Regions from separate parts of the Streptomyces sp. NPDC048751 genome, predicted to be linked through region 1. Evidence: riboswitches for the same ligand, from Rfam matches in the RefSeq annotation. Region 1 holds a riboswitch; each other region holds the start of a gene.
What was found. A riboswitch is a leader RNA that binds a small molecule or an ion and turns the genes downstream of it on or off. The one in region 1 is predicted to bind thiamine pyrophosphate.
Positions count from the first base shown of each region.

Region 2: another riboswitch for thiamine pyrophosphate. It lies ahead of ACGFNV_RS29700 (thiamine ABC transporter substrate binding subunit); the one in region 1 lies ahead of thiC (phosphomethylpyrimidine synthase ThiC).
Region 3: another riboswitch for thiamine pyrophosphate. It lies ahead of thiO (glycine oxidase ThiO); the one in region 1 lies ahead of thiC (phosphomethylpyrimidine synthase ThiC).

Region 1 covers NZ_JBICUX010000012.1:160,845-171,243, reverse strand. The annotation lists gene cydB (cytochrome d ubiquinol oxidase subunit II) at 1-597, opposite strand, end outside; gene ACGFNV_RS33180 (cytochrome ubiquinol oxidase subunit I) at 618-2,126, opposite strand; gene hisC (histidinol-phosphate transaminase) at 2,304-3,383, opposite strand; gene ACGFNV_RS33170 (LacI family DNA-binding transcriptional regulator) at 3,782-4,894, shown strand; gene ACGFNV_RS33165 (metallophosphoesterase) at 5,119-6,204, shown strand; gene ACGFNV_RS33160 (hypothetical protein) at 6,398-7,270, shown strand; gene thiC (phosphomethylpyrimidine synthase ThiC) at 7,340-9,124, opposite strand; TPP riboswitch at 9,117-9,295, opposite strand; gene ACGFNV_RS33150 (YibE/F family protein) at 9,367-10,399, shown strand, end outside.
Region 2 covers NZ_JBICUX010000010.1:18,415-28,813, forward strand. The annotation lists gene ACGFNV_RS29665 (hypothetical protein) at 1-1,629, shown strand, start outside; gene ACGFNV_RS29670 (VOC family protein) at 1,741-2,157, shown strand; gene ACGFNV_RS29675 (LOG family protein) at 2,182-3,303, shown strand; gene ACGFNV_RS29680 (LAETG motif-containing sortase-dependent surface protein) at 3,497-4,201, shown strand; gene ACGFNV_RS29685 (maleylpyruvate isomerase family mycothiol-dependent enzyme) at 4,293-5,090, opposite strand; gene ACGFNV_RS29690 (ABC transporter ATP-binding protein) at 5,116-6,135, opposite strand; gene ACGFNV_RS29695 (ABC transporter permease) at 6,135-7,736, opposite strand; gene ACGFNV_RS29700 (thiamine ABC transporter substrate binding subunit) at 7,775-8,851, opposite strand; TPP riboswitch at 8,923-9,030, opposite strand; gene rlmN (23S rRNA (adenine(2503)-C(2))-methyltransferase RlmN) at 9,065-10,171, opposite strand; gene ACGFNV_RS29710 (hypothetical protein) at 10,349-10,399, shown strand, end outside.
Region 3 covers NZ_JBICUX010000006.1:412,004-422,402, reverse strand. The annotation lists gene ACGFNV_RS21705 (class II 3-deoxy-7-phosphoheptulonate synthase) at 63-1,415, shown strand; gene ACGFNV_RS21700 (bacterioferritin-associated ferredoxin) at 1,550-1,795, shown strand; gene bfr (bacterioferritin) at 1,814-2,293, opposite strand; gene ACGFNV_RS21690 (sulfite oxidase-like oxidoreductase) at 2,474-3,106, shown strand; gene ACGFNV_RS21685 (DUF4396 domain-containing protein) at 3,125-3,616, opposite strand; gene ACGFNV_RS21680 (deoxyribonuclease IV) at 3,694-4,572, opposite strand; gene pknB (Stk1 family PASTA domain-containing Ser/Thr kinase) at 4,629-6,560, opposite strand; gene ACGFNV_RS21670 (thiazole synthase) at 6,671-7,465, opposite strand; gene thiS (sulfur carrier protein ThiS) at 7,469-7,669, opposite strand; gene thiO (glycine oxidase ThiO) at 7,666-8,826, opposite strand; TPP riboswitch at 8,824-8,934, opposite strand; gene ACGFNV_RS21655 (hypothetical protein) at 8,986-9,336, shown strand; gene ACGFNV_RS21650 (NAD(P)/FAD-dependent oxidoreductase) at 9,391-10,399, shown strand, end outside.

The sequences.
Region 1 (10,399 bases):
GACTTTGAGGGCCAGCTTCCGAGCCCGCTCCCGGATGTCACCGACGGTCTTGAGCGCGGTGAACACCGCTCCGTGGAAGGTGAACAGCGTGAGCGTCACCAGTCCGCCGAGGAGCGCGTACGGGTTGAGGAGGTCCCCTACGTTGCCGACGTACTCGAAGTGCTGGTCGATCTTCACGCCGCGCACGATGTTGCCGAAGGCCACGCCCCACATGAAGGCGGGGATCAGTGAGGTCCAGAAGATCGCGGTCTCCCAGTTGCGCTGCCAGCTCTCCTCGGGCCGCTTCACCCGGTACTCGAAGGCGACACCCCGCACGATCAGGCAGACCAGGATCAGCAGCAGGGGCAGGTAGAAGCCGGAGAAGAGCGTGGCGTACCACTCGGGGAACGCGGCGAAGGTCGCGCCGCCGGCCGTCAGCAGCCACACCTCGTTGCCGTCCCACACGGGGCCGATGGTGTTGATCAGGACCCGCTTCTCGGGCCGGTCACGGGCGAGCAGCTTGGTGAGGACGCCGACCCCGAAGTCGAACCCCTCCAGGAAGAAGTAGCCGATCCACAGGACGGCGATGAGGACGAACCAGACGTCGTGCAGTTCCATGACAGTGCAGCTCCCTCGGCCTAGTAGGAGAAGGCCATCGGCTTGTCGGCGTCACGGGAGTCGCCGCCGATCTTCGTGGGCGGGTTGAGGTCGGCCTCGGTGAGCTCGGGTGGACCGGCCTTGACGTACTTCACCAGCAGCTTGACCTCGACGACGGCGAGGACGGCGTACAGGGCGGTGAAGACGATCATCGAGGTGAGGACCTCGCCCTGGGAGACACCGGGGGAGACCGCGTCACGGGTCTGGAGCACGCCGTAGACGACCCACGGCTGGCGGCCCATCTCGGTGAAGATCCAGCCCCAGGAGTTGGCGATCAGCGGGAAGCCCAGGGTGAGGATCGCGATGCGCCAGTACCACTTGGTGAGCGTCGGGCTGAGGGCCTTCCCGGGCAGCAGTGCCAGGTGCGGCACCTCGTCGTCACCCACCCTCAGGTGCTGCGGCAGCAGGAACTTCTTGCGGGTCAGCCACAGTCCGGCCAGGCCGATCGCGAAGGACGTCATACCGAAGCCGATCATCCAGCGGAAGCCCCAGTAGGCGACCGGGATGTTGGGCCGGTAGTCGCCGGGCCCGAACTTCTCCTGCTCGGCCTTGTTGACGTCGTTGATGCCGGGGACGTACGAGCTGAAGTCGTCCTTGGCCAGGAAGGACAGCAGGCCAGGTATCTCGATGGCGACCTTGTTGTGCCCCTTGTCGACGTCGCCGACGGCGAAGACCGAGAAGGGCGCCGGCGCCTCGCCGTCCCACAGGGCCTCGGCCGCGGCCATCTTCATCGGCTGCTGCTCGAACATGACCTTGCCGAGGACGTCTCCGCTGATCGCGGTGAGCATGCCACCGATGACCACGGTGACCAGCCCGAGCCGCAGCGAGGTCTTCATCTCCCGCACGTGCTTCTTGCGGGCGAGGTGGAAGGCCGCGATGCCGACCATGAAGGCGCCACCGGTCAGGAAGGCCGCGGAGAGGGTGTGGAACGCCTGGCTGAGGGCGGTGTTCTGAGTCAGGACGGCCCAGAAGTCGGTGAGCTCGGCCCTGCCCTTCTCCTTGTTGATCCTGTATCCGACCGGGTGCTGCATCCACGAGTTGGCCGCGAGGATGAAGTAGGCCGACAGGATCGTGCCGAGGGAGACCATCCATATGCAGGCCAGGTGGATCTTCGGGGGGAGCTTGTCCCAGCCGAAGATCCACAGCCCGATGAAGGTGGACTCGAAGAAGAAGGCGATGAGAGCCTCGAAGGCGAGCGGGGCACCGAAGATGTCACCGACGAAGCGGGAGTAGTCCGACCAGTTCATACCGAACTGGAACTCCTGCACGATGCCGGTGACGACACCCATCGCGATGTTGATCAGGAAGAGCTTGCCCCAGAACTTCGTCGCCCTGAGGTACTTCTCCTTCTTCGTCCGCACCCAGGCGGTCTGGAGACCCGCGGTCAGCGCTGCCAGGGAGATCGTCAGGGGGACGAACAGGAAGTGGTAGACGGTCGTGATGCCGAACTGCCAGCGTGCCAGGGTCTCCGGCGCCAAAGCCAGGTCCACGTCGCCGCTCCTTACTTCTGACGCTTGTGAATGCGTTCACATTCACAAGCCATTATGCAACACCGGTTTCCGGCCCCAAAAGGGGGGTCCCCTGTTTCACGTGAAACAGGGGACCCAGGGATCGGTTCGCGCGAAGCAGAGCCCGGCAGCTCGGTGAGCGTGGCGTCTTCGAGAGCCTTACAGGTCCTTTCGGAACCCTTCCGCCGCCTTCAGGAAGATGTCGTTCCCCTCGGTCTCCCCGATGGTCACCCGCACACCCTCACCGGGGAAAGGCCTGATCACAGCACCTGCCTGCTCGCAGGCTGCAGCAAAGTCAACCGTGTGCTCCCCCAGCCGCAGCCACACGAAGTTGGCCTGCGTCTCGGGAACCGTCCAGCCCTGGGCACGCAGCGCCTCGACCACACGAGTGCGCTCGCACACCAGGGAGCCGACCCGCCCGATCAGCTCGTCCTCCGCGCGCAGCGAGGCGATCGCCGCGTCCTGTGCGAGTTGGCTCACACCGAACGGCACCGCCGTCTTGCGCAGTGCCGCAGCGACCGGCTCATGGGCGATCGCGAAGCCCACCCGCAGCCCGGCCAGGCCGTACGCCTTGGAGAACGTCCGCAGGACGCAGACGTTGGGCCGTTCCCGGTACAGCTCGACGCCGTCGGGCACCTCGGGGTCGCGGATGAACTCCCGGTACGCCTCGTCGAGGACGACCAGAACATCGCCGGGCACCCGGTCCAGGAACCGCTCCAGCTCGGCCCGCTTCACGACCGTGCCCGTGGGGTTGTTGGGGTTGCAGACGAAGATCAGCCGGGTCCGGTCGGTGATCGCGGCCGCCATCGCGTCCAGGTCGTGCACATCACCCGGTGTCAGCGGCACCTGCACCGACGTCGCGCCGCTGATCTGCGTGATGATCGGGTACGCCTCGAAGGACCGCCAGGCGTAGATCACCTCGTCGCCGGGACCGGAGGTGGCCTGGATCAGCTGCTGGGCCACGCCGACCGAGCCGGTGCCGGTGGCCAGGTGGGAGAGCGGGACGGCGAAGCGTTCGGACAGCTCGTTCATGAGGCCCGTGCACGCCATGTCGGGGTAGCGGTTGAAGTTGCAGGCCGCCGCCGTCACGGTCTCCATGACGCCGGGCAACGGCGGGTAGGGATTCTCGTTGGAGGACAGCTTGTAGGCGACCGGGCCGCCGGCCGCGGCGCGCTTGCCCGGCTTGTAGGTGGGGATCCCGTCCAGCTCGGCGCGCAACTTGGGGCTCGTCTCGCTCACCGCAGTCCTCCTCATGACCACCGGCTTCCAATACTGCTCACCCTATGAGGATTGGGCGCCGCTGCGTACTGGTGAACGACAATCACCGCGCTCCCCTCGGCATCCGGGGCATCACCGTACGAAGGCGTACCAATCAGGGGGCGCGTCATACATATATCTATGCGCCGGTGGCTCACTCCGTGGCGCGCATCCCCCGTCAAGGTGAGTTGAGACCTCTTCGAAACATCGGAGAGTTGGCAGGCTCATGCGTGCCACCACGTCACGTACTGCGCCTAAGACGTTCAACTTCCTTCATTTCCAAGGCAATTGAGGCCCCTCAGCCATGCAGAAACGTGCCTGTCAACGCGTGCATATGCGTCCGCCCTACCCCACCGCATGAGCCCTACTATCGGCTCGCCATGACAGCAGCAGGGAAGCACCAGGTGAGCCGCGCGGAAACCTCACGCCGAGGCAGCCGGCCGGGCCGGGCGGGCATCAGGGACGTGGCCGCCGCCGCCGGGGTCTCCATCACGACCGTCTCCGACGCCCTCAACGGCAAGGGCCGGCTCCCCGACGCCACCCGACGCCATGTCCGTGAGGTCGCCGACCGGCTGGGCTATCGCCCGTCGGCGGCCGCCAGAACCCTCCGTACCGGCAAGTCGGGCCTCATCGGCCTGACCGTGACGACGTACGGGGATGAACCTTTCACCTTCACCGAGTTCGCGTACTTCGCCGAGATGGCCCGCGCCGCGACCTCGGCCGCGCTCGCCCGGGGCTACGCGCTGGTCATCCTGCCGGCGACCTCCCGCCACGACGTGTGGTCGAACGTCGCCCTCGACGGCACGGTCGTCATCGACCCCTCCGACCATGACCCGGTCGTCAGCGAACTGGTCCGCCAGGGGTTACCGGTCGTCTCCGACGGCCGCCCGGCCGGCGCGCTCCCGGTCACGGCGTGGGTCGACAACGACCACGAGGCCGCCGTCCTGGGCATCCTCGACCACCTGGCCGACGCCGGAGCCCGCCGCATCGGCCTGCTGACGGGGACGACGACGGACACGTACACCCACCTGTCGACGACCGCCTACCTGCGCTGGTGCGAGCGTGTGGGCCAGGATCCCGTGTACGAGGCCTACCCGGCACACGATCCGTGCGCGGGCGCCGTCGCCGCCGACCGGCTGCTCGCCCGGCCCGACCGCCCTGACGCCGTCTACGGACTGTTCGACCCCAACGGCACCGACCTGCTCGCCGCCGCCCGCCGCTACGGTCTGCGCGTCCCCGACGACCTGCTGCTGGTCTGCTGCAGCGAGTCCACCGTGTACGCCAACACCGAGCCGCCCATCACCACGCTCTCCCTCAAGCCGCGCCGCATCGGCACGGCGGTGGTCCAGCTCCTCATCGACGCGATCGAAGGGGTCGAGTCGGACCAACCGGTCGAGCAGGTGATACCGACCGAGCTGATCGTGCGTACCTCGTCCCAGCGTCGTCCGCCGCGGACGACGGTCAGCCCGCCCCGGGCACCCGAGGAGGAGTAGCGCGAGGGTGTGGGCCACAACATGGGCATGCTGTGCCCGGGGTGGACGAAGCCCGGCCCAATCGGGGCGAAAGCCGCGATGAACGGGAGCCCCGCTCCGATTCACCACCCCTGGGTCATCACACGGCGCGATCCGCATTCCTATGATGGGCCCACGACACCGCGGGCCGCTGCGACCAGGCAGTCCGATGCGGTGCAGATGCGGCGCGATGGTGGAGGGGTCTGATGACTCAGGGGGCCGGTCAGGGACCCGAGGTGGAGCGCACGGCGACGTTGCGCGACTTCCGGGTGCCCGCTTACGTCCACGAGACCGGTCCGTACGACCACAGTGCGCAACCGGAGGAAGCGGTGCGCCCGGTCGAGGAGCCGTTGGAGCACCCGGAGGGTTACACCCCCACACAGCGCGATCTGCCGGTCATCAACCGGGGTGACACGCTCCAGGTGACGGTTGACCCGGCGGCGGCCACGGCCCCGCAGGCCACCGCCACCGGCCAGGGCCCCCTGTACGTCGTCGGTGACGTGCACGGCTACCTGGACGAGCTCTTGGCCGCCCTCCAGGAGAAGGGCCTGGTCGACGCCGCAGGCCAGTGGAGCGCGGGCACCGCCCGGTTGTGGTTCCTCGGCGACTTCACCGACCGCGGCCCCGACGGCATCGGCGTCATCGACCTGGTGATGCGGCTGTCCGCCGAAGCCGCCGCGGCAGGCGGCTACTGCAAGGCCCTCATGGGCAACCACGAGCTGCTGCTGCTCGGCGCCAAGCGGTTCGGCGACACTCCCGTCAACTCCGGCGCGGGCACCGCCACCTTCCAGGCGGCCTGGCTGCTCAACGGCGGCCAGAAGTCCGACATGGACCGTCTCCAGGACCACCACCTGCAGTGGATGGCCCGCCTCGACGCCGTCGAGGAGGTCGACGGCCACCTGCTCGTGCACTCCGACACGACCGCCTACCTCGACTACGGCGACTCGATCGAGGCGGTCAACGACACCATCCGCGAGACGCTCACCCGCAACGACGCGGACGAGGTGTGGGACCTGTTCCGCAAGTTCACCAAGCGGTTCTCCTTCCGCGACGAGGGCGGTGCCGACGCCGTGCGCTCCCTGCTCGACATGTACGGCGGCACCCGCATCGTTCACGGCCACAGCCCCATTCCGTACCTGCTCGGCGAGGTCGGCTCCGAGGAGGGCGAGGACCCGGCCGGTCCGGTGGTCGAGGGACCGCACGTCTACGCCGACGGGCTGGCCATCGCGATGGACGGCGGGGTGACCATGGCCGGAAAGCTGCTGGTCCAGCAACTTCCCCTGGATAACTGAACCTTCACCGGGCAGGCGTCCCCGGGCGTCGGAACGACGGGCGACGGCGCAGGCCAGGGGCCAATTTCGGCAAACCCCCTGTCAACGTGTGCCGTCACCGCTCTACCATCGCCTTATCCGTAGCAGGCTCCCCTCCGTTTCTGCCCGACGGCTCGTTGGCATGCGAGCCCCAAGCCCTACGGAGCATCGGGGGATGCACATGAACAGCGTTCCGCAGCACCTGCACAGCGAGGACCGCCAGGAGTACGAGCGGATCCTCGACGAGGCGCTGCGCTCCGCACCACACCGCCCGGAACTGGCCGCTGTGGGACAGCGGCTCAATCCCGAACAGCTGCGCACCATGGCGCTCAACGCCACCACGTTCATCACGGCGGCCGCGGCGACCGAGTACCAGCACTATGTGAAGGTCCGCGAGGAACTGCGCCGTCCGGCGCCGTCCACCCCGTCGTCGGCCCGCGACTCCGGTTCCTCCGAGCCGGACGCGAGCACGATGGGGCTCGCCGCCACCATGGGTGAGGTCGCCGAGACCGCAGGCGCGGGCGCCGTCGCCGTCGTCGCGGTCCTGGCGCCCGTCCTCGCCGGAACCGCCGCGGCGATCTTCCTGCTGGTGGGTTACATCCTGAAGATGCTCGATCCTGAGCCGGCGTTCGCCCAGACCCTGTTGACCGCCGGATGGGTGTTCGGCGCCATGACCGCGGCCGCGATCCTCGTCGCCACCGTCGGGCTGCTGCTCACCGCACTGCGCAACCGCCCCTCGCCGACGGCCGGTCCGTACGGCGAACTGGAAGAAGAGGTGACGCGGGCCAGGGAAGCCTGGCACGAGGCACTCCTGGAGCGCGGCATCCTGCCGTTCCTGCGAGACGCCCTCGCCGCCGCTCCCGACACCACGGCCGCACTGCACCCCGCGGCCCCGCCGGCCCCGACCGGCCGCATCCCGCACCTCGGTTACGGCCGTCCCGGCTTCACCAGCCCCGCCGACGACGGAGACCGCGGCCCCCGCCCGAGCTTCTCCAGCCCGGACTACACCAGCCCGGACTTCGGGGGCCCCGAGCACCAGCCCGAGTAACCCCAGGCTTGCGCCCCCGCCCAGGGGAGCGCAAGCCACACCGGGGTCACACCGGTCGGTGGACGCGGGTCAGTCGGCCAGCGGCAGGTACACGCGGTTGCCCGCGGCCGCGAACTCCTTCGACTTCTGAGCCATGCCCTCCTCGACCTCCGTCCGGGTACCGCCGTGTTCGCGGCGGATGTCCTGGGAGATCTTCATCGAGCAGAACTTCGGCCCGCACATCGAGCAGAAATGAGCCGTCTTGGCGGGCTCGGCCGGCAGTGTCTCGTCGTGGAACTCCCGTGCCGTGTCCGGATCGAGGGCCAGGTTGAACTGGTCCTCCCACCGGAACTCGAAGCGGGCGTCGGACAGCGCGTCGTCCCACTCCTGCGCACCGGGGTGCCCCTTGGCGAGGTCGGCCGCATGGGCGGCGATCTTGTAGGTGATGACGCCGGTCTTGACGTCGTCACGGTTGGGCAGGCCCAAGTGCTCCTTGGGCGTGACGTAGCAGAGCATGGCTGTGCCCCACCAGGCGATCATCGCGGCACCGATGCCGGAGGTGATGTGGTCGTACGCGGGCGCGACGTCTGTCGTCAGCGGGCCGAGCGTATAGAACGGAGCTTCATCGCAGATCTCCTGCTGAAGGTCGATGTTCTCCTTGATCTTGTGCATCGGGACGTGGCCCGGGCCCTCGATCATGGTCTGTACGTTGAAACGCTTGGCGATCGTGTTGAGTTCCCCGAGTGTGCGCAACTCCGCGAACTGCGCCTCGTCGTTGGCGTCCGCGATCGAGCCCGGCCGCAGACCGTCGCCCAGCGAGTAGGTGACGTCATAGGCGGCGAGGATCTCGCAGAGTTCCTCGAAGTGCTCGTACAGGAACGACTCCCTGTGGTGCGCGAGGCACCAGGCCGCCATGATCGAGCCACCGCGAGAGACGATGCCGGTCTTGCGGTTGGCGGTGAGCGGGACGTACGGCAGCCGGACACCCGCATGGACCGTCATGTAGTCCACGCCCTGCTCCGCCTGTTCGATGACCGTGTCCTTGTAGATCTCCCAGGTCAGCTCCTCGGCCTTGCCGTCGACCTTCTCGAGGGCCTGGTAGAGCGGGACCGTGCCGATGGGGACGGGGGAGTTGCGCAGCACCCACTCGCGGGTGGTGTGGATGTTGCGGCCGGTGGACAGGTCCATGACGGTGTCGGCGCCCCAACGGGTCGCCCAGGTCATCTTCTCGACCTCCTCCTCGATGGAGGAGGTCACCGCGGAGTTGCCGATGTTTGCGTTGACCTTCACCAGGAACCGCTTGCCGATGATCATCGGCTCGATCTCCGGGTGGTTCACATTGGCCGGCAGCACCGCGCGACCCGCCGCGATCTCCTCGCGCACCACCTCGGGCGAAACGTTCTCCCTGATGGCCACGTACTCCATCTCGGGCGTGACCTCGCCTCGGCGCGCGTAGGCGAGCTGCGTGACTGCCTTGCCGTCACGGCTGCGGCGCGGCTGTCGGGGCCGACCCGGGAACACCGCGTCGAGGTTGCGCAGTCCGCCACGCGGGGAGGTGTGCTTGACCCCGTCGTCCTCGGGACGGACGGGACGGCCCGCGTACTCCGCCGTGTCGCCACGGGAGATGATCCAGTTCTCCCGCAGTGGCGGCAGGCCCCTACGGACGTCGGTGTCGGCCAGCGGATCGGTGTACGGGCCCGAGGTGTCGTAGAGCGTGACTGTCTGCCCGTTGGTGAGGTGCACCTGACGGACCGGCACCCGCAGATCGGGGCGTGAGCCCTCGACATACGCCTTGTGCCAGCCGATGGACTTCCCGGCCTCCTCGCTGCTGGGGGACTGCATGGAGGCAGGCGTGCGCGCGTCCTTGTTGGTCATGAGACCTACTCCCTACGCCGGCATTACCCGGTAACAGGTTCGGCGGTCGACGCAGCGGTTTCCGTCGGTCGGCGTTTCATGGGAAACATCACGCTGTTCCACGTGAAACATCGCGAAGACGGAGGTCAGCGCCCTCTCAGCCCGGTGCTCCGAGCTCCCGCGTGTGCAAAGGTGCCTCCACGCTAGCGTCCTTTGTGGCGCGGTGAACAGTGGGCCTCGGTCGTTCTTGCGATGATCGGGCGGTGACCACGAGACAGCAGTACCCGTTCCCGCCGAACGAGCCGCCCCGCCGACCTGGCAGCGGAAACGGCAACGGCCGTGGGGACGCGCCTGGTTACGGCGGCGGCCACGATCAGCGAGCCGCGTTCGGTGACGAACACGCCCGCGGGTCCGGCCCCGGCATCGGTCAGGACTACGACTTCGCCGGCGGGCACGAACATGGTCCGGGAGACCGCGGCCCGGGACATGGACCTGGGGGCGGGCAGGGGTTCGGTCCCGGCGGCGGCCAAGGGCTCGGTCCCGGTGGCGGTGACGCGCATCGGCATGGTCCCGGCTCCGAAGGTGGCCGCGGGCCGGGCGTCGGTGGTGGAGACGGCCACGACCCCGGGCACGGGCACGAGGGTGGCGGCAACGGTCATGGCCACTCGCACAGTCACAGCCACGGTCCCGCCGCACCTGTCTCCAAGCATCTGCGCAAGGTCATCGCGGCGATCCTCATCCCGTTCGCCGCGGCGGTCGTGGTCGGGCTGGCCGTACTGTGGCCCGGCGGTGCCCCCGCGCACGAGCGCACCGGCGTCGGTTTCGACCGGCAGACCCAGCAAGCCACGGTCACCGAGGTCGAGAGCGTGAGCTGCAAGTCGGTGAACGCCTCGGGGGGCGCCCCGACCGGCGGCGCCCCCACAGCCGAGGGGGCCTCCGCCCAGCAGCAGGCGAACGGCACCTGCAAGAAGGCGACGATCCGTGTCGACACCGGCGACGACACGGGCCGTACGTTCACGGAGATCGTCCAGCCGGACCAGTCACGGCAGTTGCACGAGGGCCAGGAGGTAGTGGTCGCCTACGAGCCCTCGGCACCGAAGGACCTGCAGTACTCGGTCACCGACGTCAACCGCCGCCTCCCGATGACGGTGCTCGCCGGTATCTTCGCCCTCGCCGTCGTCGTCGTGGGACGGCTGCGCGGTGTCATGGCGCTGGTCGCGCTGGCCATCAGCTTCATGGTGCTGAACTTCTTCATCCTGCCAGCGATCCTGCAGGGTTCGAACCCGCTGGTCGTGG
Region 2 (10,399 bases), on a different contig from region 1:
TACGCGATGAGCCACCCCGACGACCCGGACGGCTCGGTGCTCCGCCTGGCCTGGTGCCTGGTCCCGCTCGCCGCCACGGTCCACTTCGCCCTCGCCGTGGCCCGCACCGACCCCGGCACCCGCCCACGGCCCGGCCTCGCGGCGATCGGCCTGGGCCCGGCCCGCCTGATGGCCGTCGCGGCGACGACGACGGTCCTCTCCTGCACCCTGGGCTCGATGCTGGCGCTCCTGGTCTTCCTCCACCTCCGAGGCGACCTCACGGGCATGCCCTTCGACGGCGCCGCCGCGCAGTTCCTGGCCGCGGACAGCCCCCTCCCCCTCCCGGCGGCCCTGACCCTCCTCTCCCTCCTCCCCACCACGGCTTCCCTCACTGTCGCCCTCTCCCTGCGCCCCCGACACCCCGACACCCCCACCCCCCGCCCCACACCCGGCCGCCTCGGCACCCGGAACCGCACACCGGGCCGCGATTCCTTCGGCACCTACGCCAGATTCGGGGCCCACCTGCCCGTACGCCCCCGAGTCAGCCCGACACAAGACACCGCCTCCGAGCCCTACGGCCACCCTGCGGACCCCCACATGGCAGCCGACGGCATCCTCGACCACGCCGAGCCCTCCCGTCTTCCCGCGGCCAGTCGTGCCGGCGGGGCGGCACGGTCGGGCGCGGACGGCACCCGGCAAGCGCCGGGCAGCGTGCCCCACCCCCCGGCCACCGCGGACGACGGCACCCCCGCGGCCTCCGGGCCTTCCCGTCTTCTCTCGGGCCATCGCGCCGCGACCGACGCCGCCCACGCACCCTCCCGCCGTCCCGCGTCCGGCCGCACCGCCGAAGCCGCCCCCACCTCCTCCCGCCGTCGGGCGGGCAGTCGTGCCGCCGGGGCGGCCCCCGTCCCACCGAAGGACGGCACCCCAACGGCGCCGGGCAGCGCGACCCACCCCCCGGCCGCGACCGACAACGCCCCGCAGCCCCCGGGCAACGTGACCCACCCCTCGACCCCGGCCGACGACATCCCGCCGGCGCCGGGCCCCACCCCCACCGGCCTCCCCTGGGGCATCGCCACCCTCGCCGCCGGCCTCGCCGTGGAGGCGTACGGAAACCACACCGGGGCGACCACCCACCTCACGCTCCCCGGCGGCCTGCCCCCCGGCCCCCTCAGCGTCCTCATCGGCTGGACCCTGACCGCCCTGGGCCTCGCGCTCGCGGGCCCCGGCCTCACCCACCTGTGCGGCCGCCTCCTGCAGACCGCCCGCCCCGGCGCCCTCCGCCTCCTCGCGGGCCGTGTCCTCATGGCGGAAGCCACCCGTATCGGCCGCCCCCTGGGCGTGGTCTGCGCGGTCGCGTCCGGTACGTACACGATGGCCGCGCTCTCCACCCCGGGCGACCCCGCGTTCGGCCCGCTGACCACCCTCGGCACGCTGCTCGTGACCGGCTGCACGGTCGCCACGCTGCTCACCGCCGCCGTCGAGGCCCGCCAGGCCCGCGCCGACACCACCGCCGCCCTGCTCCGCCTCGGCGCACCCGCCACGATGCTCCGCAGCGCCGCCGCCCTGCGCGCCGGCAGCCTCCTGGCCCTCTTCGCCCCGCTCACCCTGCTCGTGGCCGAGCTGTCGGCCCTCCCCCTCACCAGCTGACGCGGCGCCCCCAAAAAGCAGCCCGAAAAAGATCCCCGCCCGCCGATGAGTTCCGCCCCACCCCCCGGTCTACCCGAGCGAACAGCACACGCCCCGACGGGAGAGACTCCGATGACCACGACGTACCAGCAGATGATCTTCATCAACCTGCCCGTGAACGACCTCGACGCCTCGAAGAAGTTCTTCACGGAGCTGGGCTACACGCTCAACCCGCAGTTCAGCGACGAGAACGCGGCCTCCGTCGTGATCAGCGACACCATCGTCGCGATGCTGCTCACCAAGCCGTTCTACGCCACCTTCACCGGCAAGGAGATCGCGGACGCCACCAAGACCAGCGAGGTCCTGCTGTGTCTGAGCGCCGAGAGCCGCGAGAAGGTGGACGAGCTGGTCGAGAAGGCCGTCGCCGCAGGCGGCACCGCCTCGGACAAGGTCCAGGAGATGGACTTCATGTACGGCCGTGCCTTCGACGACCTCGACGGCCACACCTGGGAGGTCGTGTGGATGGACCCGGCGGCCGTCCAGGGCTGAGCCCCGCTGTGCCAGCATGGGCGGGTGCAGACGATGCCCGCCCATGCGGCCCACCACGACGACCGTGAGATAGAGACGCTGGAGGAGTTCGACGCGACCGTCTCGGCGCGCGGCACCCTCGCCGGATTCCGTGTCCAGGCCGTGGACCTGACGGACCGTACGCGCGAACTGCTCACCACGGACACCGTGGGCGCCGTCTTCCTCGGCTGCCCGATGCGTGAGGACGCGGCCGCGAAGGTCCGCGCGGACGGCGCCCTGGTCTTCCCGCCGATCCCGGACCTGCCGTTCGATCCGTACCGGGGCCGGGTCTACTCCCCCGACGAGCTGTTCGCGTCCCTGCCGGACGGCTACGAGTCCACCCCCGACGCGCTCGCCTACGCCTGGTTCCAGCGGACGAAGGCGGACCGCGACATCTTCACCTCGATGCTGCGCGCGGTCCACGACGACTCCGTCTCGGACGCCCTCGACGAACTCCTCGTCGGCGCACGGGTGGTGGGCGTCATGGGCGGCCACGCCATGGCACGCGGCACGGAGGCGTACGCCGGTGCGGCCCGTCTCGGCCGCGAACTGGCCCGCGCCGGCTTCACCGTGGCCACGGGCGGCGGCCCGGGCGCGATGGAGGCGGCGAACCTCGGCGCGTACGCGGCCCCGTTCGACGACGGGATGCTCGACGACGCGCTCCGGCTCCTGGCCAAGTCCCCGTCGTTCACGCCGTCCATCTCCGACTGGGCGCGCACCGCCTTCGAGGTGCGCGGGCGTTGGCCGGGCGGCGGTGCCTCGATCGGCATACCGACGTGGTTCTACGGCCATGAGCCGCCGAACCCGTTCGCCACGCACATCGCCAAGTACTTCGCCAACGCGACCCGCGAGGACGGCCTGTTGGCCCGCTCCAACGCGGGTGTCGTCTTCCTGCCGGGCGCCGCCGGCACCGTACAGGAGATCTTCGACAACGCGACGCCCAACTACTACGAGTCGCGGGGCGAGCCCACGCCCATGGTGCTCGTGGACCGGGCGCACTGGACGCAACGGCTGCCCACCTGGCCTTTGTTGCAGGCACTGGCGCGGGAGCGGTCGATGGAGTCCCGCATCGCGTTGGTCGACCGGATCGAGGAGGCGCCGGCCGCGCTGAAACGCCTCGGTGGTTAATGAGATGGCAAAACCGGAGGCTTGAAACGGGCGCTCGGATTGACACTCCTTATGGAACGCTTATAGACCTGAGAGACTCGTGGGGGCGGTGTTGTTCCATCCAGTCGGGGCGTCATCACCCCCTCAGCCCCCCGCAGTTGCGCATCTGTAAAGGACAAACGTGTCCATATCCCGCCGTACCGTCGCACGTTCCGTGCGCATCCTCGGTGTCGCCACCGCCTCGTCCGCTCTCGCGCTCGGCGCCGCCGGCGGCGCGTTCGCGAGCGGCATAGACGAGTTCTCCGCCGAAGCCAAGTGCGACGGCGCGAAGGGCGTCATCACGGTCACCGACGTGGACCCCAAGGGCACCCCGGCCACCGTGTCGGTCTTCCTGGAGAACAACGGCGCCGACGTGAAGAAGGTCGGTGAGGTCAAGGTCAAGGGTTCGGGTGGTGGCACCGTCACCTTCGAGGAGGCCTGGGAGCCCAACGCCATCTACCGTGTCCACGTCAAGATCGGCAAGGACCTCGACGCGGACATCGCCCCCAACCTGACCACGCCGTCCACCGCTTGCAAGGCCGAGGAAAGCGCGAGCCCGACTCCGACTCCGACCCCGACCCCGACTCCGACGCAGTCGGACGCCGGCCCGTCGCCGTCGGACGCGGCCTCGGACACCGCCTCGGCCCCGGCCGCCGAACCGACGGTTCCCCCGTCCCCCGCGGCCCCCGAGGCCGGCAGCTCCGCCCCCGCGGGCACCGTGAGCAGCGCCCCCTCGGCGGCGGCCGGTGAGTCGAACCTCGCCGAGACCGGCGCGAGCTCCCGTACCGGTGTGATCGCCGGCGTCGCGGCCGCCCTGGTCGTGATCGGCGGCGGCGCGATCTTCTTCGGCATGCGCCGCCGCGGGGCCAGCACGCGCTGACCCCGTCCGCCCGTAGGGGCGTCGGCACCCGTCGGCCCCGCGCGTTTCTGTGGCCCGACCCCGCAGGGGGCCGGGCCACAGGCATGTCCGCTCAGCCGAAGGTGACCCTTTCCAGCCAGAGCTCCAGCAGCTCCCGTTCCCCGACGACCTCCAGCCCCGGGGTGTCCAGCGGCTGCCGGCGGTAGAAGGCGAGCAGCACGTCGGTCAGCGGCCCGCGCAGCGCGACCGTCGCCTTCTCGTGCCCACGCCGCCAGCGAACCCCGTCCTCGGCGAGTTCGACGACCCACTCGGCGTTCAGCTCGCCAGGCGTGTCCGTCGCGTGGAGATGGATGCTGCGCCCGTCCCTCGGCAGCTCCCGCGCCGCCTCGTGGGCCCCGGTCCGCTGCACGAACTCCACGAGCTGGAGCCACTCGTCCAGCGCGTCGGCCGCCACCTCCGGCGCGACCTCGTACGGCTGTTTCGCGGCCAGCGCGGCGTCCGCGCCGTGCACGACGAGCTCGTGCGTCATTCGGCGGGCCCAGAAGCGGGTGTCGAGGACCCCGGCCCACCCCCACACCCGCGTGTCGGGTCCTGCCTCCCGCAGCGCGCCGACGAGCATCTCGCCGGTCTCGGCCAGCCAGGCGTCCAGCGCGGCGGGGTCCCCCTCGGCCTCCGGTCCCCGGTACAGCGGGACCTTCTCGATCGGGGCCTGCTCCTGCGCCCGGGTGCGCACGATGAACTCCGTCCAGCGCAGGGCCGCACCCGTGTGCCGTACCAACTGTTCCAGCGACCAGTCGGGACAGGTGGGCACGGTGGCGGACAGGTCGGCGCCGGAGGTCACCACGGACCTCAACCGGCCCACCTGGTGGGCGACTTCGTCGCAGTAGCGGTCATACGGGAGTGGCGTCATACGTAACACCCTAGGGGCATCACGCTCAGTCGAGCACGACGATTTCGGCCGCGTCGAACTCCACTCCGATCTCGTCCCCGACCTCGGGCGCGGTCCGCAGCGCGCACGCCGCCTCCAGGCGGGGTGCCTCCTCCGGCTGGAGGCGCACGGAGACATGGGTGCCCTTGAAGGTGCGGGCGGTCACCGTGCAGCGCAGGCCCGCGTCCGCGGCCACCAGCCTGACCCCGGCGGGCCGTACGAGCAGTGTGCGTGGTCCCTGCGGGGCGTCGTCGGGGACCGGCACCTTGCCCCACGGGGTGTCCGCGGCCTCCCCGGCGACCGTCGCCGGCACCACGTTGTCGAAGCCGAGGAAGCGGGCCACGAACGCGTCGGCGGGCCGCTGCCACACCTCAAGAGGCGTACCGGACTGGGCGATCCGCCCGTCCCGCATCACCACGACCCGGTCCGCGAGCGCGAAGGCCTCGCCCTGGTCGTGGGTGACGGCCAGCACGGTGGTGCCCAACCGCCCGAACAGCTCCCGCAGTTCGACGACGAGCCGCTCCCGCAGCGACCGGTCGAGCTGCCCGAGCGGTTCGTCCAGCATCAGCAGCCGCGGCCGGGGCGCGAGGGCCCGGGCCAGCGCGACGCGCTGCTGCTCACCGCCGGAGAGCGCGGCGACGGCCCGGCCGGCGGCCCCCGGCAGTCCGACGAGGTCCAGCAACTCCCCTACCCGGGAGTCCCGTTCGCCCCGGGAAGCGCCCTGCATCCGCAGCCCGAACGCCACATTGCCGCCCACGTCCCGCTGCGGGAACAGCTGATGGTCCTGGAACATCAGGCCCACCCCGCGCCGGTGCGCGGGCACCCCCGCCTGGTCGCGTCCTTCGAGCAGGACCCGCCCCGCGTCCAGGGGCTGCAGCCCGGCCACCGCCCGAAGCAGCGTCGACTTGCCGCTGCCGCTCGGCCCGAGCACACACACGACCTCGTGCTCGGCGACGCCGAGATCGACGGCGTCGAGCACGGCCCGCCCCCCGAACCGCACGGTCGCGCCCCCAAGACTCAGCAGCATCAGAACTCCCCGGTCCGGTCCGTGCGCAGCCTCTCCAGGATCAGCAGCGCCACCGCGCACACCAGCATCAGAATCGTCGACAGGGCCATCGCCTGTCCGTAGTTGAGGTCACCGGCCCGGCCGAGCAGCTTCGCCACGGCGACCGGCAGCGTCGGGTTGTCGGGCCGCGCGATGAACACCGTCGCCCCGAACTCCCCCAGCGACACCGCGAAGGCGAACCCGGCGGCGACGAGCAGCGCCCGCCGCACCATCGGCAGGTCGACCTCCCGCCACACCTTCCACGGCGACGCCCCGAGCACGGCGGCCGCCTCCCGCAGCCGTACGTCGACCGCCCGCAGCACCGGCAGCATGGTCCGTACGACGAACGGCACCCCCACCAGCGCCTGCGCGAGCGGCACCAGGATCCAGGAGGCACGCAGGTCCAGCGGGGGCTCGTCGAGAGCGATCAGGAACCCGAAGCCGACGGTCACCGCCGAGACGCCGAGCGGCAGCATCAGCAGCGCGTCGAAGCCGCGTACGAACCGGCCCGCGTCCCGCCGGGTCAGCGCGGCGGCGGCGAGTCCGCCGATCACGACCGCGATGGCGGTGGCGGTGACGGCGTACTGCAGCGAGTTGCCGATCGCGTCGATCGGCGGGACGAGGAACACGCCCCCGTCCGCCGACGTCAGCGCCCGGTAGTAGCCGAAGTCCGGCGCGCCCAGCGACCGCTGGACCAGCACGGCGAGCGGCAGCACCAGCAGGACGACGACCGTGAGCAGCACACCGGCCAGCAGCGCCCACTGCCCGGCCCCGCGCGGCCGCCGCGCCGTCACCGACGCGTCCACCAGCCGCAGCGCGGTCTCCCGCCGCCGTACCGTCCAGGCGTGCACGGCGAGGACCGCGCCCACCGCCACGAACTGCACGAGCGTGAGGACGGCGGCGGTGGACAGGTCGAAGATCTCGGAGGTCTGCCGGTAGATCTCCACCTCCAGCGTGGAGAAAGTGGGGCCGCCGAGGATCTGCACCACACCGAAGGAGGTGAAGGTGAACAGGAAGACCATCAGCGCGGCGGCGGCCACGGCGGGCACGAGCGCCGGCAGAGTGACGTTTCGCCAGGCCCTCAGGGGCGACGCGCCCAGCATCCGCGCCGCGTCCTCCTGCCGTGGGTCGAGCTGCGCCCAGAGCCCGCCGACCGTCCGTACGACGACCGCGTAGTTGAAGAAGACATGCGCGAGCAGGATCGCCCACACGGTGGTGTCGAGCCGTACGCCCCACAGCTCGTCGAGCAGTCCGCCGCGTCCGACCAGGGCCAGGAACGCCGTACCGACGACGACCGTCGGCAACACGAAGGGGACGGTGACGACGGCCCGCAGCACCTGTTTGCCGGGGAAGTCGAAGCGGGCGAAGACATAGGCACCCGGCAGGGCGATCAGCAGGGTGAGCGCGGTGGAGGCGAGGGCCTGCCAGGTGGTGAACCACAGGACGTGCCGGATGTCCGACTGCCCGAGTACGTCCAGAAGCCGCCCGAACCGCCAGCCGCCGTCGGTGTCGAGCCCTCGGGCGACGATCGCGGCGACCGGGTAGGCGAAGAACAGCCCGAAGAACGCGACGGGCAGGACCATCAGCCCGAGCCGCGCCGCGCCCCCGCGGGCCTTGCCCCTCACTTGAGTACGAGCGAGGTCCACGACTTGACCCACTGGTCACGGTTGTCGGCGATCTTCGCCGGGTCCATCGTCTCGGGATCCTTGGCGGCGGGCCCGTACTTCGTGAACTCGGCGGGCACCTTCGCCCCGGCGAGCACCGGGTAGACGAACATGTTCAGCGGCATGTCCTCCTGGAACTCCTTCGAGAGAAGGAAGTCGATGAAGGCCTTGCCGCCCTTGGTGTTCTTCGCGTTGTTCAGGAGCCCCGCGAACTCGATCTGCCGGAAGCACGTGCCGGTCGCCACGCCGGTGGGCGCGGTCGTCGGCTTGGGGTCGGCGTAGATCACCTCGGCGGGCGGCGAGGAGGCGTAGGAGACGACGAGCGGCCGGTCGGCCTTGGCCTTCTTGCCGCCGGCGGACCCGGAGAACTCCTCGTTGTAGGCCTGCTCCCAGCCGTCGACGACCTTCACACCGTTGGCCTTGAGCTTCTTCCAGTAGCCCTGCCACTGGTCGTCGCCGTACTTCGCGGCGGTCGCGAGCAGGAAGCCGAGGCCGGGCGAGGAGGTCGAGGCGTTCTCGGTGACGAGGAGGTTCTTGTACGCGGGCTTGGCCAGGTCGTCGAAGGAGGCCGGCGGGGCCAGCTTGTGGTCGGCGAAGTACTTCTTGTCGTAGTTGACGCAGATGTCGCCGTAGTCGACCGGGGTGACCCGGTGCTTGTCCTTGTCGAGCTGGTACTGCTGGTCGATCTGGTCGAGCCCCTTCGCCTCGTACGACTGGAACAGCCCGTTGTCGAGCGCCCGGGACAGCAGGGTGTTGTCGACGCCGAAGAAGACGTCGCCCTGCGGGTTGTCCTTGGTCAGGATCGCCTTGTTGACGGCCTGGCCGGCGTCGCCGTCCTCGAGGACCTTGACCTTGTAGCCGGACTGCTTCTCGAAGTCGGCGAGGACACTCTTGGAGACGGCCCACGAGTTGTGGCTGACGAGGGTGACGGTCTTGGAGTCCGTCGAGCCCCCGCCGTCGGACGACGACCCGCACGCGGACAGCGTGACGAGACCGAGGCCGACGGCAGCGGCCACGAACGTCTTGGTGTGCACTGGTTTTCCTCCTGGGGTTGGCCAGGAAGAGACGCGGCCCCGCCCGGAATCCCCGGGCGGGGCGCAACAGCTTGAGTGGGTGACCGAACTTCCTACCCAGAATGACCTGGGCGAGGTTCAGAGGGTCTGCGGCCCGCTTGCCGCACTCTCAGCGCTGTGGCGCTCCCCTGTCGGAATATGAAGATGTGGTGGGACCGATGGAACCCAGCCAGGTTACCGCTCGGTGGCCGCGAGCTGGCCACAGGCCCCGTCGATCTCCTGCCCACGGGTGTCCCGGATCGTCACCGGCACGCCGTGCGCCGCGATGGCCTCCACGAACGCCTTCTCGTCCTCGGGCCGCGACGCGGTCCACTTCGAGCCCGGGGTCGGGTTCAGCGGGATGAGGTTGACGTGCACGGGCTTGCCCTTGAGCAGCCGGCCGAGCCGGTCACCGCGCCAGGCCTGGTCGTTGATGTCCCGGATCAGCGCGTACTCGATGGACAGCCGGCGCCCCGACTTCTCGACGTAGTCGAAGCCCGCGTCGAGGACCTCGCGCACCTTCCACCGCGTGTTGACGGGGACGAGGGTGTCGCGCAGCTCGTCGTCGGGGGCGTGCAGCGAGATGGCGAGGCGGCACTTGAAGCCCTCGTCGGCGAACCGGTGGATCGCCGGGACGAGCCCGACGGTCGACACGGTGATCCCGCGCTGGGACAGCCCGAGCCCGTCCGGCGCCGGGTCGGTGAGGGCCCGGATGGACTGCACGACCCGCTTGTAGTTGGCGAGGGGCTCGCCCATGCCCATGAAGACGATGTTGGAGAGCCGGGCGGGCCCACCGGGAACCTCGCCGTCCCTGAGCGCCCGCATCCCGTCCACGATCTGGTGCACGATCTCGGCGGTGGACAGATTCCGGTCCAGACCCGCCTGCCCGGTCGCGCAGAACGGGCAGTTCATCCCGCACCCCGCCTGCGAGCTGATGCACATCGTCACCCGGTCCGGGTACCGCATCAGCACGGACTCCACGAGCGTCCCGTCGAACAGCCGCCACAGCGTCTTGCGCGTGGTCCCCTGGTCCGTCGCCAGATGCCGTACGACCGTCATCAGCTCGGGAAGCAGCGCCTCCTGCAGCTTGGGCCGCGCGGCGGCCGGGATGTCGGTCCACTGCTCCGGGTCGTGCGCGTACCGCGCGAAGTAGTGCTGAGCGAGCTGCTTGGCACGAAACGGCTTCTCCCCGACCTCGACCACCGCCTCCTTGCGCTCGGCAGGCGTGAGATCAGCGAGATGCCGCGGCGGCTTCTTGGCTCCGCGGGGGGCGACGAATGTGAGTTCTCCGGGCTTAGGCATGGCTGTACCAGTGTCGCAGATCCACTGGGTGTGCCATGCGGCCGTCCGGTGTGCCCCCGCGGCCGTCGTGCCGGGCGTCGGACGGAGTAGCGCCGGTCGCACGGTCCGGGGCGCGGGCCTAGCGTCGTGGGGGAAGGACTGCGATCACTGCGATCACGCGGAAGGGACGGCCCCGGCATGCCCGTTCTGGGATATCACTACGGCCCCGACTGGACCGAGGAGCTCTAC
Region 3 (10,399 bases), on a different contig from region 1:
CCCGTGTCTCATTTAGTGGGCATGGCACAGAAGGCCCGACACGACCCCGTAATGTTGAGGTCGTGACAGCGAACGCTAAGACCAGCCCGAGTGCTGGCAACACCTGGCGAGACCTGCCCGCGGCGCAGCAGCCCGAGTACCCCGACCAAGAGGCTCTGCGCGCGGTGATCGCGGAACTCGAGTCGTATCCGCCGCTCGTGTTCGCGGGCGAGTGCGACCAGCTGCGCGCCCGGATGGCGGCCGTCGCCAAGGGAGAGGCGTTCCTCCTCCAGGGCGGCGACTGCGCCGAGGCCTTCGACGGGGTGTCGGCCGACCACATCCGCAACAAGCTGAAGACGCTCCTCCAGATGGGCGCCGTGCTGACGTACGCCGCGTCGGTGCCCGTCGTGAAGGTCGGCCGTATCGCCGGTCAGTACTCCAAGCCGCGTTCCAAGCCGACCGAGACCCGTGACGGCGTGACGCTCCCGACCTACCGGGGCGACTCCGTCAACGGCTTCGACTTCACCGAGGCCGCCCGCGTCCCGGACCCCGAGCGCCTGAAGCGGATGTACCACGCCTCGGCGTCCACGCTGAACCTGGTGCGCGCCTTCACCACCGGCGGTTACGCCGACCTGCGCCAGGTGCACGCCTGGAACCAGGACTTCGTGAAGTCGTCCCCGTCCGGCCAGCGCTACGAGCAGCTCGCCCGCGAGATCGACAACGCGCTGAACTTCATGCACGCCTGCGGGACCGACCCGGAGGAGTTCAAGACCGTCGAGTTCTACTCCTCGCACGAGGCGCTGCTGCTGGACTACGAGTCGGCGCTCACCCGCGTCGACTCCCGCACCGGTCAGCTGTACGACGTCTCCGGGCACATGGTGTGGGTCGGTGAGCGCACCCGGCAGCTGGACCACGCGCACATCGAGTTCGCGTCGAAGATCCGCAACCCGATCGGCATCAAGCTGGGCCCGACGACGACGGCCGAGGACGCGCTGCAGTACATCGACCGTCTCGACCCGGACCGTGAGCCGGGCCGGCTGACCTTCATCGTCCGCATGGGCGCCGACAAGGTCCGCGACAAGCTCCCCGAGCTGGTCGAGAAGGTCACCGCCTCGGGCGCCACCGTGGCCTGGGTGACCGACCCGATGCACGGCAACACCTTCGAGGCGGCCTCCGGCCACAAGACCCGCCGCTTCGACGACGTCCTCGACGAGGTCAAGGGCTTCTTCGAGGTCCACAAGTCGCTGGGCACCCACCCGGGCGGCATCCACGTGGAGCTCACCGGCGACGACGTCACCGAGTGCGTGGGCGGCGGCGACGAGATCTTCGTCGACGACCTGCACCAGCGCTACGAGACGGCCTGCGACCCGCGGCTCAACCGCAGCCAGTCGCTCGACCTGGCCTTCCTCGTGGCGGAGATGTACCGGGACCAGTGACGGGACCGCCTGTCACAGGCACCTGGAGTGGGGCGCGGATCACACCCGATCCGCGCCCCACTCCACTTTTGTGGTCTCCGAGCGCCGGGTAAGGTTAGGTTAGCCTTATCGATCTCGGCGGGAGGTGAGTCCGCGTGTACGTCTGCAGCTGCTTCGGAGTGACTGAAGCGCAGGTCCAGAAGCACGTGGACGACGGCGCCTGCACGCCCCGCCAGATCGCGTCCGCCTGCAAGGCCGGGACGGACTGCGGCTCCTGCGTCCGCCGCATCCAGGCGATGCTCGGCCGAGGCGCGTGCTCGCGCCGGGGGCCGGCCGACCAGGGCGCGTCGGTGCTCGCGGAGATCTCCGGCCCGGAGCCCGGTCTGGAAGAGGCGGCCTAGCCTCTCCGCAGCTCTGCGTCAGCTCTCCGGCTGTTCGATCAGCTGGGCGATGTACAGCGCCTCGCCGAGCTTCTCCAGCAGTTCCAGCTGGGTGTCGAGGTAGTCGATGTGGTGCTCCTCGTCCGCGAGGATCGACTCGAAGATGTTCGCCGAGGTGACGTCGCCCTTCTCGCGCATCACCCTGATGCCCCGCCGGAGCCGGTCGATCGCCTCCACCTCGATCTGCCGGTCGGCCTCGAACATCTCCCGGACCGTCTGTCCGACGCGCACATGGAACAGCCGCTGGTAGTTCGGCAGCCCCTCGAGGAACAGGATCCGGTCGGTGAGCACCTCGGCGTGCTTCATCTCGTCGAACGACTCGTGCCGCGTGTACTTCGCGAGCTTCGTCCAGCCGAAGTTCTCCTGCATCTTCGCGTGCAGGAAGTACTGGTTGATCGCGGTGAGCTCGGCGGTGAGCTGCTCGTTGAGGAACTCGATGACCTCGGGGTCGCCCTGCATCGCATGGGCTCCTTCCACGTGGGAAACAGCTGGGGGAGGCTTCGGGGCGCATGATTCCACCGGCGTGGAAGATCGTCCAGTAAGTGCGTACTCAGTAAGTAAGTCCTGGCTTATCAGCTGTTGCCCGTTTCCGGACATGGCCGGTCATGTGCACCGTCCGGGGTCTGTCAGGATGGAGACATGGGTCATCCGGTGGAGCGCGAATCTGGAGAAGCGGCACGGTCCGAGCTTCCGCCGGGGCAGCGACTGCAGCGGGGCTGGCCGGTCACGCACTACGGGCCGGTGCCCAAGTTCCGGCCGGAGCGCTGGGAGTTCAGGGTCTTCGGTGCCACCGCCGACGGTGAGAAGCACTGCTGGAACCACGAGGAGTTCACGGCCCTGCCGTACACCACCGTCGTGGCCGATCTGCACTGCGTCACGAAGTTCAGCATGCTCGGCGCCGAGTGGGGCGGCATTCCCGCCCGCACGATCCTGGAGACCGCCCCACCCGCCCCCGATGTCACCCATGTGATGGTGTGGGCGGAGTACGGATTCAGCTCCAACCTCCGCCTGTCGGACTTCGCCTCCGAGCGCACCATCTTCGCCACGCACAAGGACGGCGAACTGCTCACCGCCGAGCACGGCTTCCCGCTCCGCCTGGTCGTTCCCCATCTCTACGCCTGGAAGGGCCCCAAGTGGGTCCGCGGCGTCGAGTACATGACCGCCGACCGCCGGGGCTTCTGGGAGGAGCGGGGCTACCACAACGTCGGCGACCCCTGGAAGGAACAGCGCTACTCCTACCAGGAGGAGCCCGGGGACGGCCCCGAGCTCTGAGCCCCGGCGTCCTCGCTGTCAGTGGTGGTACTGGTGCACCACCGCGTGGCCCTTGCCGCGGCCGATCATCCACTTGTTGACCGGGGTGGTGACCACGAAGGCGATGGCCAGGGAGATCGCCAGCGTCCCCCAGAACAGGGCGTCGCCCAGTCCCGCGTCCATGGCGCCGGGCCACAGCACGATCACGCCGTTGTCGACCAGTTCCATCACGGCGATCGACAGCGTGTCCGCGGCCAGTGCCACCCGGACGGCCGCCCGCAGGTCGACGCCCGCCTTCAGGATGCCGCGCAGGGTGAGCGTGTAACCGAAGAAGAACGCCAGGACGATCGCCAGGATCAGGGTGGGCACGTTGCCCCAGCCGAACGCGGTGCCGATGATCATGCCGAGCACCTCGCCGATGGCGCAGCCGGTGAGGCAGTGCAGGGTCGCCTGGACGGCCGTGGCCCAGGTGCCGGCGGCGGCCTCCGCCCCGTGATGGTGAACGTGTGCCGCGTGCGCTTCGTGTTCCATCGTGCCCCCAGAGTCAGGTGTCGGTTCCCGCGTGTCAGGCACCAACCAGATACCCCTAGGGGGTATTCCCTAACGTGCTATCCGTCCCTGAGTTTCTTCAGCCGCTCCACGTCCGCCGCGTGTCCCTCCTTGCCGCCGGGCGTCTCGATGATCAGCGGCACGCCCTCGGTGGCCGGGTGCGTCATCAGCGCACGGAACGGATCCTCGCCTATGTGCCCCGATCCGATGTTCTCGTGGCGGTCCTTGTGGGCGCCCACCACGTCCTTGGAGTCGTTGGCGTGGATCAGTTTCAGCCGTCCCTCGCCGACGGTCTCCACCAGCAGGTCGAGCGTCCGGTGCATGCCGTCCGGCCCGGTCAGGTCGTGGCCGGCCGCGAAGATGTGGCAGGTGTCCAGGCAGACGCCCAGCCTGGGGTGCGCGTCCAGCGCCTCGAAGTACGGCCCGAAGTCCCAGGTCCGCGAGCAGAGCGAGGAGCCCTGCCCGGCGGTGGACTCCAGCAGCAGGAACGGGTCGTCGTCGTGGGTCAGCTCGTCGAGCAGCGGCAACAGGTACTCCCTGACCTGCTTCAGCGCCACCGAGCGCTCCCGGCCCCCGGTCGCGCTCCCGGTGTGCACGACCACGCCGAGCGCGCCGATCTCCCGCCCGCGACGCAGCGAGTGCCGCAGCGACTCCACGGACTTCTCCACGGTCGCCTCGGTGTGCGAGCCGAAGTTGATCAGGTAGGGGGCGTGCACGTACGCCGGGATCGACTCCGCCGCGCAGGTCTCCCGGAACGCCTCGTCCTGCCGGGGATCACCGGTGGGCGTGGCCCAGCCGCGCGGGTTGGCGACGAAGACCTGCACGGTCTCCGCCTTGAGGTCGTGGGCGTAGGTCAGCCCCACCGAGTGCAGTCCGCCGGCCACGGGGACATGGCCGCCGACGGGGTTGCGGGAGGGGCTGTGCTGCTGAGATGTCACCCGTTCAGGGTGTCATGCCGCACGGCCCGCCCCGTCCACCATCCGCGTGACAGCCCTCACCGGATGGTGATCGTGATCGTCGACCCCTTGGGCGCGGTGTCGCCGCCGTCCACGGACTGCTTCTTGACGGTGTCACCGAACAGCCCGAGCAGCCCGCGGTCCTCCTTGACCTGGAAGCCGGCGGACTCCAGCTGCTGCTTGGCGTCGTCGACGCTGTCGCCGACCACGTCCGGGACCTCGATCATCTGCGGGCCCTTGGACACCGTCAGCGTCACCGTGTCGCCCTCGGCGACCCGGGTGTCGACGTCCGGGGACTGCGCGGCGACCTGGCCCTTGTCGAACTCGTCCGACGTGACCGTCTCGGACGAGATCTTCACCTTCAGGCCGGCCTCCTCCAGCTCCGCCCTGGCGTCCGCCACGTCCTCACCGGTGACGTCCGGGACGTCGACGGGCGCGCCCTTGCTGACGACGATCGCGATCGCCGAGCCCGCTCGCCGCTCGGTGCCGGAGGCGGGGTTCGTGCGGATCACGAGGCCCTTGTCGACGTCCTCGCTGAACGCCTCCGTGACCATGCCGGGCTCCAGCCCGTCCGACTTCAGCAAGGCCTTCGCCTTGGCCAGACGGGCGCCCTTCACGTCGGGCACGTTCACCGTCTCCGGGCCGTCGGAGACGGTGAGCGCCACGGAGTCGTTGTCACGGATGCGGGTGCCGGGCGCCGGGTCGGTGCTGATGATCGTGCCGCGCTTGACGGTGTCGCTGTAGGAGTGGGTGACCTTGCCGACGTTCAGCCCGGCCTCCTCCAGCCGGTCCTCCGCCTGCGCCTCGGTCTTCGTCAGCAGCGCCGGGACCTTGGTGAACTGCCCGGAGTTGATGTACCAGACGCCCGCGCCGACGCCGAGGACCAGCAGCAGGGCGGCGACGATCGAAACGACACCGCGCCGCGGCAGCCCTCGCCGGGGTGCCGGTGGAGGCGGCGGCGGGGTCTCCAGCCGGCTGGTGCGGTGCACCTCGGGCTCGGCGTGCTCGTTGACCGGCAGCAGCCGCGGCACCGTCAGCGAGCGCGGGATCACGCTCGTACGGTCGTCCGCGTTGTCGTGGCCCGCGGCGAGTGCATGCGGCGGCAGCGCGTCCAGCTGGTCCGCGCTCAGCGCCTCTCGCGCCTGACGGGTCTGCGCGAGGAGCGCCACGGCGTCGTACGGGCGCATGTCCGGATTGCGGGCGGTCGCGGAGGCGACCAGCTCGTCCAGCTCGTACGGCAGGCCCGGCACCGTCGCCGACGGCGGCGGGACGTCCTCGTGGAGGTGCTTGTAGAGCACCACGGCGGCGGAGTCCGCGTCGTGCGGCTTCTCGCCGGTCAGCATCTCGTAGAAGACGACACCGCACGCGTACACGTCGACGCGGGGGTCGGCGGCGCCCTGGTTCTCGATCTGCTCGGGCGCGAGGTACGAGACGGTGCCGAGGACGGCGCCGGTGGTGCTGGTGACCGTGTCCACGGACCGTACGAGACCGAAGTCGGCGACCTTGACCCGGCCGTCGTCCCCGATCAGCACGTTCTCCGGCTTCATGTCCCGGTGCACGAACCCGGCGCGGTGCGCGGCGCCGAGCGCGGCCAGCACCGGCTCCAGGATGTCCAACGCGGCCCGCGGCTGCAGCGCCCCGCGCTCGCGCAGCACGTCGCGCAGGGTGCAGCCGGCGACGTACTCCATGGCGAGATAGACGTACGACCCGTCGGTGCCCTGGTCGAAGACCTGCACGACGTTGGGGTGGGCGAGCCGGGCCACCGACTTCGCCTCCCGGATGAACCGCTCGACGAACGTACCGTCGGCCGCGAGGGTCGGGTGCATCACCTTCAACGCCAGGACGCGGTCGAGGCGGGTGTCCAGGGCCCGGTAGACCGTGGCCATCCCACCGACCGCGATCCGCGCGTCGACGCGATAACGGCCGTCGAGCACCTGCCCGACGAGAGGGTCCTGAAGGGTCGTATCCACGCAGGCGAGTGTACGAGCCACAACTGACACCCCTACGGCTCCACCCGTTTCGCGCCATGACTGCAGCCGACCTGTGACGCTTCACACGTCACACTGGCGAACCAGACGGCCTAGAAAGCAGGACGCTCGGGGTCCAGCGCCGCCAGCCCCTCCGTCGGGGACGACGCCTCCGCGAAGTGCCGGCGAGGGATCCGGCCCGCCAACCGGGCCAGCCTCCCCGCCTCCACGGCGTGTTTCATCGCCGATGCCATCAGCTCCGGCTCCTGTGCCCGGGTCACCGCCGACGCCAGCATCACGCCCGCACAGCCCAGCTCCATCGCCAACGCCGCGTCCGACGCGGTACCGGCGCCCGCGTCCAGGATCACCGGCACCCGCGCGTGCTCCACGATCAACTGGAAGTTGTGCGGGTTGCGGATCCCGAGCCCGGAACCGATCGGCGAGCCGAGCGGCATGATCGCCGCGCAGCCCACGTCCTCGAGCTTCCGCGCCAGCACCGGATCGTCGTTCGTGTACGGCAGCACCGTGAACCCGTCGTCGACCAGTGTCTCCGCCGCGTCCAGCAGCTCGATCGGGTCGGGCAGCAACGTCCGCTCGTCGGCGATGACCTCCAGCTTGACCAGGTCGGTGCCGAGCGCCTCGCGCGCGAGGCGGGCGGTCAGCACGGCCTCCCCGGCGGTGAAGCACCCCGCCGTGTTCGGCAGCACCCGGATCCCGAGCTTCTCGAGGACCGAGAGAACCGAACCGTGCACCGAGGGGTTCACCCGCCGCATCGCGACCGTCGTCAGCTCGGTGCCGGAGGCGACCAGCGCCCGCTCCAGCACGTCGAGACTGGGCGCCCCGCCGGTTCCCATGATCAGCCGGGACGAGAAGGACGTGTCACCGAGGACAAAGGGGTCGTCGGCCATGGGTCAGCCTCCTTGGACCGCGGTGAGGACTTCGACGCGGTCGCCCTCGGAGAGGGGCGTCGACGACCACCGCGCGCGCGGGACGACGGTTTCGTTCAGGGCGGCGGCGACCCCGGAAGGTGCCGGGGTCAGCGTCATCACGACGGTGTCGAGAGCCGTTCCGGGAGCGAACTCGCGGGGCTCCCCGTTGACGGAGATGTTCATACGGGCTGCTCCAGGAGAGCGAAACGCTTCGGGGTGAACGGGCGGGCCTCATCCGGGAGTTCACCGGTGACCAGGGCATGCGCCAGGGCGTCGCCGGTGACCGGCGTGAGCAGCACACCGTTGCGGTAGTGCCCGGTGGCCAGCAACAGTCCCGCCAGCCCGGTCGGACCGAGCAGCGGCGCGTTGTCGGGCGAGCCGGGACGCAGCCCCGCGCGGGTCTCCGTCAACGGCAGCTCGGTGATGCCCGGCACCAGTTCGTGGGCGTCGCGCAGCAGCTCGTACACCCCGCCCGCGGTCACCGTCGTGTCCCAGCCGAGCTCCTCACTGGTCGCGCCGACGACCAGCTCGCCGTTCTCGCGCGGCACCAGGTAGACCTGGCTGCCGCGCACCATCGCGCGCACGGTCCGGCTCAGGAACGGCGCGTACCGCTTCGGCACGGTCAGCCGCAGCACCTGCCCCTTCACGGGCCGTACCGGCGGCAGGACCTCGTCCGGGACGCCCGCGAGCCGCCCGCTGAGACTGCCGCCGGCGAGCACCACCTGCTCCGCGCCCAGGGCGACACCCGCGCGTGTGACGACGCCGGACGCCCGCTCCCGTACGACGGAGAGCCGCTCGGCCCAGCCGCGGTGGAAGACCACGCCCGCCCGCTCGCACGCGGCCACCAGCGCCCCGGCGAGCCGCCGCGGGTCGATCTGGTGGTCACCGTCCACCCGCAGCCCGCCGCGCACCCCCGGCGCGAGCATCGGCTCCAGGCGCCGGCAGTCCCGCCCGGACAGCCAATCCGACTCGAGCCCCGACTGCCGTTGCAGGGCGTGCAGTTCGCGCAGGTGGGCGCGGTCGTCGGCGTCCAGCGCGACGGCCAGGGTGCCGTTGCGGCGATAGCCGAGGTCGTGTCCGGTGAGCTCGGTGAGTTCGGCCGCGAAGTCGGGGTAGCGGCGGGCCGACTCCAGGTTCAGGCCGAGCAGTGTCTGCTCGCCGTAGTGCAGTTCGGTGACCGCGGCCAGCATCCCGGCCGCCACCTGCGCGGCACCGCCGCCCGGCTCGGGGTCCACGACGGCCGTGGCGAGACCGCGCTGCGCGGCCCGCCAGGCGGTGACAAGACCGATGATTCCGCCCCCGACGACCAGGACGTCTGAGGTGTCGGACGTACGCGACATGGGCTTCCAGCCCCTCCCTTCGCCGGCATGACCCGGATCAGGTTCGTACGGTCGGAGGCCGCCAGCCTCCCTCTCAGCCCGGTGCGCCGGGCTCCCGCGTGTGCTTTACGGTGGCCACCCTAGCCCTCGGAGCAGCGCACTTGTAGGGAGCCTCACGTCATGCCCCGCTCGCTGGACGGTCTCGTCCTCGCCCCCGTCGCCGACCAGGCCCCAGGTCAGGTGGGTACGCGCACCCGGTTCACGTACCACGAGAAGGACGGTGAGATCTGGGCCGAGTACACCGGCGGAGATGTCGTGCGCGGGCGTCTGGTGGGTACGCGTGTGGGGGACGAGCTGGACTTCCGGTACGTGCAGTTGAAACAGGACGGGACCACGTCGGCGGGGCACTGTGTGTCCACCGTCGTGGAGCTGCCCGACGGCCGGGTGCGCCTGGAGGAGACCTGGGAGTGGGAGTCGCAGCCCGGCCGGGGCACGAGCGTGGTGGAGCAGGTCAGGGAAGCCGACGGCTGACAGTAGGTCGGCCGACAGCTGACTGACGCATGGTCAGTTGTCTAAGGTGATCAGGTGAGCGAGCAGACGCAGGAGCGGGGCACGGCGGGGCGACGGCGCGTGGTCGTCGTCGGGGCGGGCATGGCCGGGGTGCAGACCGCGGTCGCCCTGCGGGAGCAGGGCTTCACCGGCACGGTGACACTGATCGGCGCGGAGCCCCACCAGCCGTACGACCGGCCGCCGCTGTCCAAGGCCGTCCTGCTCGGCAAGGCCGAGGGTTCCGCCTTCGACGTCGACTTCGAGGCGCTCGGCATCGAGCTGCACCTGGGGCGCGAGGTGCTCGGCGTGCGCCCCGGCGACCACGAACTGGACACCACCACCGGCCCGGTGCCGTACGACGTCCTCGTCCTCGCGAGCGGAGCCGAGCCCATCCGGCTGCCGGGCACGGAGGGGGTGCCCGGTGTGCATCTGCTGCGCACCCTGGACGACGCCGAGCGCCTGCGGCCCGTCCTCGCGCGGCAGCACGACATCGTGGTGGTCGGCGCGGGCTGGATCGGCGCGGAGTTCGCCACGGCCGCCCGGGAGGCCGGCTGCGCGGTGACCGTCGTCGAGGCCGCGGACCGGCCGCTCACGGGCGCGCTGCCCGCCGAGGTCGCCGCGCCGATGGCCGCCTGGTACGCCGACAGCGGGGCGGTGCTGCGCACGCAGGCGCGCGTGGAGCGCGTCGAACCCGGCGCGGTGGTGCTCGCCGACGGCACGCGGCTGCCCGCGGGCGCCGTCGTCGTCGGCATCGGCGCCCGGCCCGCCACGGCCTGGCTGGCCGGCTCCGGCATCGCGCTCGGCGCGCACCGCGAGGTCGTGGCCGACGACGGCCTGCGCGCCTCCGCGCCGGACGTGTACGCGGTCGGCGACTGCGCATCCTTCCCGTCGGCGCGCTACGGCGAGCGGCTGCTGGTCCACCACTGGGACAACGCCCTCCAGGGCCCGCGCACGGTCGCCGCGAACATCGTCGGCGGCCCCTCCGGCGAGCCCCCGGCGGTCTACGACCCGGTCCCGTACTTCTGGTCCGAGCAGTTCGGCCGCT